Linked DNA regions of Desulfosporosinus acidiphilus SJ4. The main gene of each other region encodes a partner of the protein of the gene in region 2 in a complex. Links are inferred from orthologs where the notes say so. Each region holds a gene or a part of one and is shown on either strand. Other genes may lie near its edges.

Region 1 (3,251 bases), 120 kb from region 2 along the record:
ACTCAATCATTAGTCCAACTTCCCTTTGACTCACGCTTTCAATATCGCGAACTACATGTAAAACGCCAATATTTTCCTCACTTCGGCAGCTTATGTCAAAAACACGGATTTTTCGTCGTTCTAAATGATGATAGAACTCTAAAGCAGGGCGTAGAATTCCCTGAATTGATTCAACATCAATGGCTTGCTTAAACATAAACGTAAACTTAAGAGCCTGCCGCTCACACCAATAATGTACAGCTCCTAATTCAGGATATCTCGTTAAAATTGAAGTTAGTAAATCGACTCCATCTGTAACATATTTTATATCTCTCGGAATATTATTCGGCACCCTTGTCAATCCTCTCTGTTGCTCTGACCTATCATGAGAATTATTCGTCATAAGAAACCAAACTCCTGCAACATTCGTAATTCTCTTCTCGCCGTCTTTGGCTTCGGGGACACTCGGTTAATCCACACTGCTGGAGTCTGCTATCCCCAAAGAATACTTGCCCGCTGAAGACAGCTCACGCGCAAGCAAGTGGGCGAGCCTCGGAGTGCTGAGTGAACGCCTGTTTTCCATCATCCACCAGTGCTGCGTATTAACATGGGGGGCTGATAGTGAAGAAAACTTAGCCGGCGCTATGCCTCCGGCGAAAGCGGCAGGTTAGTTGCACTTATGCCAGAAGACGAAGACACAGTCTTCGCACGAATGAGCTCTTCTTGCAGTATTTAACCAAAAGTTGTACTTTCTGATAATATAAAAAAAAATCAGGCGTCTATCTAGACGCCTGATCAGAATTAAACGTTTTACTTAGCAAAATCAACGGCCCTTGTCTCGCGAATCACTACAACTTTAATTTGTCCCGGATACTCAAGTTCTTCTTCAATTCGCTTACTGATCTCACGTGCAACACGTGGTGCCAGAACATCATCAATCTTGTCGGGTTTGACAATAATTCGAACTTCCCGACCAGCTTGAATAGCAAAGCATTTTTCCACTCCCTCAAAACTCTCGGCAATCTCCTCAAGTTTTTGCAGGCGTTTAATATACGTTTCTAAAGTCTCACGTCGAGCACCAGGGCGAGCAGCCGAAACTGCATCAGCCGCTGCCACTAATACAGCAACTAAACTTTTGGCTTCTACATCATTATGATGAGCTTCAATAGCATGGATAACATCGCTGGATTCTTTATATTTTCTAGCAAGGTCAACACCGATTTGAACGTGGGTTCCTTCTAAATCATGATCCACTGCTTTACCGATATCATGCAGAAGTCCCGCGCGTTTTGCTAATTGAATGTCTATCCCTAATTCGGCAGCCATAAGTCCCGCCAGATGAGAAACTTCAGTGGAATGCTTTAACACATTTTGACCATAACTGGTACGGAATTTCAATCGGCCAAGTAATCGTACCAATTCCGGATGCAACCCATGAACCCCAGTCTCAAAGGTAGCTTGCTCTCCTTCTTCACGTATTTTCTGTTCCACTTCTTTTTGAGCCTTTTCAACCATCTCTTCAATACGAGCAGGATGGATGCGGCCATCAGCAATTAATTTCTCCAGAGCAATACGTGCTACCTCACGGCGAATGGGATCAAAACCAGACAGAATAACCGCCTCAGGTGTATCATCAATAATAAGATCGATTCCGGTTAATGTCTCCAATGTTCGAATATTGCGTCCCTCACGTCCAATGATTCGCCCTTTCATTTCATCACTCGGTAATGCTACGACTGATACTGTAGTCTCAGCCACATGATCAGCGGCACACCGCTGAATAGCCAGAGAAATGACGTTTTTAGCCCTCTTTTCTGCTTCCTCTTTGGCGCGAGTCTCAATTTCCTTAATCATGATCGCTGATTCATAGCGAACCTCTTCTTCAACTCTTTTGAGAAGAAGCTGCTTAGCTTCTTCCGAAGTCATCCCTGATAAGCGCTCTAACTCAGCTTGCTCTTTTTCCACAAGTAAATTCAGCTCTTCTTTGAGGGAATCAACTTCACTTTCCCGGCGATGCATATTTTCTTCTTTTCGTTCGATAGACTCAATTTTACGGTCTAAACTCTCTTCTTTTTGCAATAATCGTCGTTCCAAGCGCTGGAGTTCATTCCGACGCTCGCGAGTTTCTTTTTCCACCTCATTGTGAATATGCATAGCTTCTTCTTTGGCAGCAATAATTGATTCTCGTTTTTTGCTTTCTGCAGTCGAAAGTGCATTTTCAACAATACGTTTTGCCTCTTCTTCAGCGGTACCAATAACTTTTTCGGCAGTATTTCTGCGAATATGCCAGCCAACTAAGGCTCCTAAACCTAAGCCAACTATTATGGCAATCAAACCTGTAATAACTATTTCAAGCAACATTTACACCTCCTTGTTTGTAAAAATTCAAAATTTAACAATTAAATAAAAAAAACTGGCTTCAAACCAGTCTCTTAAGCAACCTTTAATACGGGAGTTTTCCAGACTTCCCCCGCTTCCTACAACTCTCGTTAGTCAAAAAACAATATTAAGAATGACTACCACGAAATCTATAAGAAAACCATAAAGGTTAAATCTTAACAGAGACAGGTCTCTGCTAAGATTTTAATATCATTTGCTATTATTGTCAAGCTTGTCCTAAATGAGACGATTCTATTCGCATTTCCATGATAACATTTCTTACCATCTCTGAAGGATACCCTCGCTGTAAAAGTTTCCTAGCTACTCTTTGCCGTACCCATAATTCAACCGGCGGGGACTTTTTGTCCGGATCTTTAGACGTCTTTTCTTCCCAGCGTTGTTCCTCTTGTGCCCACCATCTTTGAGCCAAAGCTAAACAGAGTTTTGATTCCTCATCACCGGAGTATACTTCCTGTAAGACTTGCTCAATTAAAGTGCCTGCAATTCCGCGGTTTTTCATGTCAGAGATGACGCGGCGGCGCGAATATCGTTTAAGACGACTCTTAGAATAGTTTAGGGCAAGTTCTTGGTCATTGAGGTAACCGTAATCTGTCAATTTGGCAATGACTTTCTCAATTTCTTGGTTTTCATATCCCTTTTCCGTAAGGCGTGTTTCCAATTCGCAGTTTGTCAAGGCTCTTCTGGACAAACTATCGAGTGCCGCTTCCCATGCGCTTTTCTTAGGTTTATTCTTCGTCAAAGGAACCATCTTCTATGGGCGCGGAGGGGACCGCATTCATATTGGAACGAATCAGCTCTTCAAGTTTCAGAGCCATATCGGGGTGTTGCTTCAGGTATTCCTTAACATTTTCACGTCCCTGCCCTAAGCGTTC
Region 2 (3,145 bases):
GTCCACATAAGCCTTTTTGAAATTAGCAACGACCTTGGGGTTAAAGGAATAAATTTGGGGCTGTAAAGGTGCTAAACAATGGTCTTCCGCTAAGAACATTTGTAACGGCCAACTGTACACGGAAGTGGCCTCTAAACCAATAACCAGCCGGTCCTCATTCTCTTTATTACAGGCTTCAGAGAGATATCGGGCAACTTGCTCACAACCAGGCTGATCATTCAAAACCCTTAGCCTTTTAACTGGTTCATTACCACGCTCATCTAAGATTCGCACTTTAAAATCACTGGAACTCACATCTATACCGACAAATAAACTCAAGTAAAATCACCTCACTTTCCGAGTCGAAGAATTTGTAAGATTAACGTTGGGACCAGGCACCACAACAGGTCAACAACCTCGCCGAATCAGCACTTGTCTTAAAAAGACCTCGGATCCAACCGATCTGCTACCATCGGAGGGGTTCCCTTTAAGCTGTGCAACCTTCGAGTTAAAAGTTCAAATTGTGGGCTGGCAGTCAGACTTAATAAGAGGTCATAGCCTCAAGGAGTGAAAGGCCTTACCAGAACGAACCTCACGGTATCATTTTGCCTGAAACCCCAACAAACTTAAATACTTTTTTGTTGTCAAAGAACGACTTAAGGAATCATTACTCAGGTATTCCTTATCCTGAGCCTGTGGACAGTGCCAGCCTATGGAAAAGCCCTTATGGGTCTATCTTAAAAGAGCTTTCCCTCAGGCTTTGGACAAGTCGAATTTGAAGTGTGCTTTGGGGTTGACTTGTCCACACTGCCCACAGGCACGACGACTGCATGGGGTATGCGTTATTCTGCGCGCATCTTGTTGATGATGACCAACCAACTGAATTTCCAGTTTTCTTTGGTCATTTAAATACCCCACGTTCCATTAGTTTTTTGGACTCGTGGGGCAGGAACTAAATTAATTATACGAGGAGTGATCCGATGGCAGGGGAGATTCAGAGGATCGGGGTACTTACAAGCGGAGGAGATGCCCCAGGCATGAATGCAGCTGTACGGGCAGTTGTTCGTAAAGGGATTTTTCATGGCTTAACAATTTTCGGTATTCATCGAGGTTATGAAGGACTCATTCATGGAGAACTACAAGAAATGAGTATAGGTTCTGTTGCTGATATCGTACTAAGGGGAGGAACTGTCCTAAAAACTGCCCGCTCGGAAGAAATGAAAACTCCGGCGGGACAGAAAAAGGCTTTTGAGCAACTCCAAAAACGCCAGATCGATGCTCTAGTTGTTATAGGCGGAGATGGTTCCTTTAGAGGTGCACAGACTCTAGCTGCTCAAGGAGTTCGGATTATCGGAATTCCGGGTACCATCGATAATGATATTGCCGGAACGGATTTAACGATTGGGTTTGATACCGCAGTTAATACCGTGGTTGATGCCGTAAGTAAAATTCGCGATACGGCTTCTTCCCACGATCGGACATTTATCGTAGAGGTTATGGGCAGAAATTGCGGGAATATTGCTTTACAGGCAGGGTTGGCTTGTGGTGCAGAGTCCATTTTAGTGCCTGAGATCCCTTATGATTTAGATGAAATCAGCAATAAATTAAAAAGGGGTCACCAGCGGGGGAAAAATCATAGTATTATCCTTGTTTCAGAAGGGGTTGGCAGTGCTTTCAAAGTTGGTGAAGAATTGCGGGCCCGCTCAGGGTTTGAGACCCGGATCACAGTTCTTGGTCACTTGCAGCGCGGAGGAAATCCCAGTGCACTTGACGCCGTGATTGCTGCGGCCATGGGAGGAAAGGCAGTCCAGAGCCTTTTAGATCAAGAGACAAATCGTATGACAGCCTATATTAATCAAACGGTAATTTCCCGTCCTCTCGACGATGCTTATGGCACACGGCGCCCCTTAAATCGCGAACTTTATGATTTAGCCAATGAGTTGTCAATTTAACCAATGCTTAAATTTTACTGGAGAGATGAGGTTTTATGATTCCGATGGAAACATCTAAGCTAATTATAGATTATACGGGGATGATGGTTTCGGAGCAAAACTCCAAGGGCTTTGCTAAAGAAGATTTACTAGGGCTGCAATCTAAATTAGACGAGGCCCAGACTAATTTACACGCCCTCAGAGATTCAGGAAAACTGGACTTCTCGCTGCTTTTGCCAGAGATGCTGGCTCAGCTTCCCGAATTATGCGCCTATGCCGACGAAGTTGCTGCAAAATTCGAGAATTTTGTGGTGCTTGGTATCGGCGGGTCAGCCCTTGGACCTTTAGCGGTGCAGCAAGCCTTAAATCACTATTATTACAACGAATTGCTTCCAGATCAACGATCAAACCGGCCGCGATTTTATGTATTGGATAATATAGATCCGGTACGCTTTAAGGAGTTGGGGCAAGTTCTCGATCCCCGAAAAACTCTTTATAATGTTATTTCCAAATCAGGAAACACCTCGGAAACAATGGCCCAGTTTCTTATTGTACGAGATTACTTGCGCCATTTCTGCGGAGAAAGCTATGCTGATCATATTGTGGTTACAACAGATCAACAAAAGGGCAACCTTTTACCGATTGCTCTCAAGGAAGGATTTAAACGGTTTGTTATTCCCTCGGGAATTGGAGGACGCTTTTCCGAATTGACTCCCGTTGGCTTACTGGCAGCGGCAATTTGTGGAATTGATGTGGAACAACTTTTAGCGGGAGCTCTTGAGATGGATCGGCGGATCAGAGAGACGAAAGGAGTCTTTGCTAATCCGGCACAATTGAAGTCAGCCTTATCTTATTTGTCCTGGCAAAAGGGAAAAAAGATCTCAGTGTTTATGCCCTATGTGGATGGTTTGAAGACAATGGCTGATTGGTATGCTCAATTGTGGGCTGAGAGTTTGGGGAAACGTTATGACCGGACAGGCAAGGCGGTTTCTTTGGGGCAAACGCCTGTGAAAGCCCTTGGTGTGACAGATCAGCATTCTCAGGTGCAATTATATGCTGAGGGACCCGATGACAAAGTGATCACCTTTTTAACTCTGGAAGAATTTAAAGATACTCAAGGAATTCCCGTGGATTCAGCGCTGCCGGAAGACATTCAATTTTTGGGAGGGAAAACGTTAGAGGAACTTTTATTTGCTGAGCAAAAAGCTACGGAATATGCTTTAACCTTAGCTGGA

What was found.
Region 1: pfkA (region 2) and rny share a complex: the UniProt entries of both Bacillus subtilis proteins name them as parts of the possible RNA degradosome complex. The link is inferred for Desulfosporosinus acidiphilus SJ4 from one-to-one orthologs.

Annotation. Positions count from the first base shown.
Region 1 is NC_018068.1:3,347,933-3,351,183, forward strand. Bases 66-2,988 are described here. They hold rny (ribonuclease Y), read right to left. Parts: upstream 2,341-2,988; coding sequence 790-2,340; downstream 66-789. Other genes in these bases: DESACI_RS15275 (hypothetical protein), read right to left, coding at 66-382; DESACI_RS15285 (regulatory protein RecX), read right to left, coding at 2,585-2,988. Also shown: more of DESACI_RS15275, read right to left, coding at 1-65; more of DESACI_RS15285, read right to left, coding at 2,989-3,127; recombinase RecA, read right to left, coding at 3,105-3,251. UniProt on the Bacillus subtilis protein: Endoribonuclease that initiates mRNA decay. Initiates the decay of all SAM-dependent riboswitches, such as yitJ riboswitch. Involved in processing of the gapA operon mRNA, it cleaves between cggR and gapA.
Region 2 is NC_018068.1:3,231,766-3,234,910, reverse strand. What follows is about bases 129-2,945. They hold pfkA (6-phosphofructokinase), read left to right. Parts: upstream 129-959; coding sequence 960-1,931; downstream 1,932-2,945. Other genes in these bases: DESACI_RS14685 (glucose-6-phosphate isomerase), read left to right, coding at 1,967-2,945; DESACI_RS14695 (IS110 family RNA-guided transposase), read right to left, coding at 129-318. In the rest of the region: more of DESACI_RS14695, read right to left, coding at 1-128; more of DESACI_RS14685, read left to right, coding at 2,946-3,145. UniProt on the Bacillus subtilis protein: Catalyzes the phosphorylation of D-fructose 6-phosphate to fructose 1,6-bisphosphate by ATP, the first committing step of glycolysis.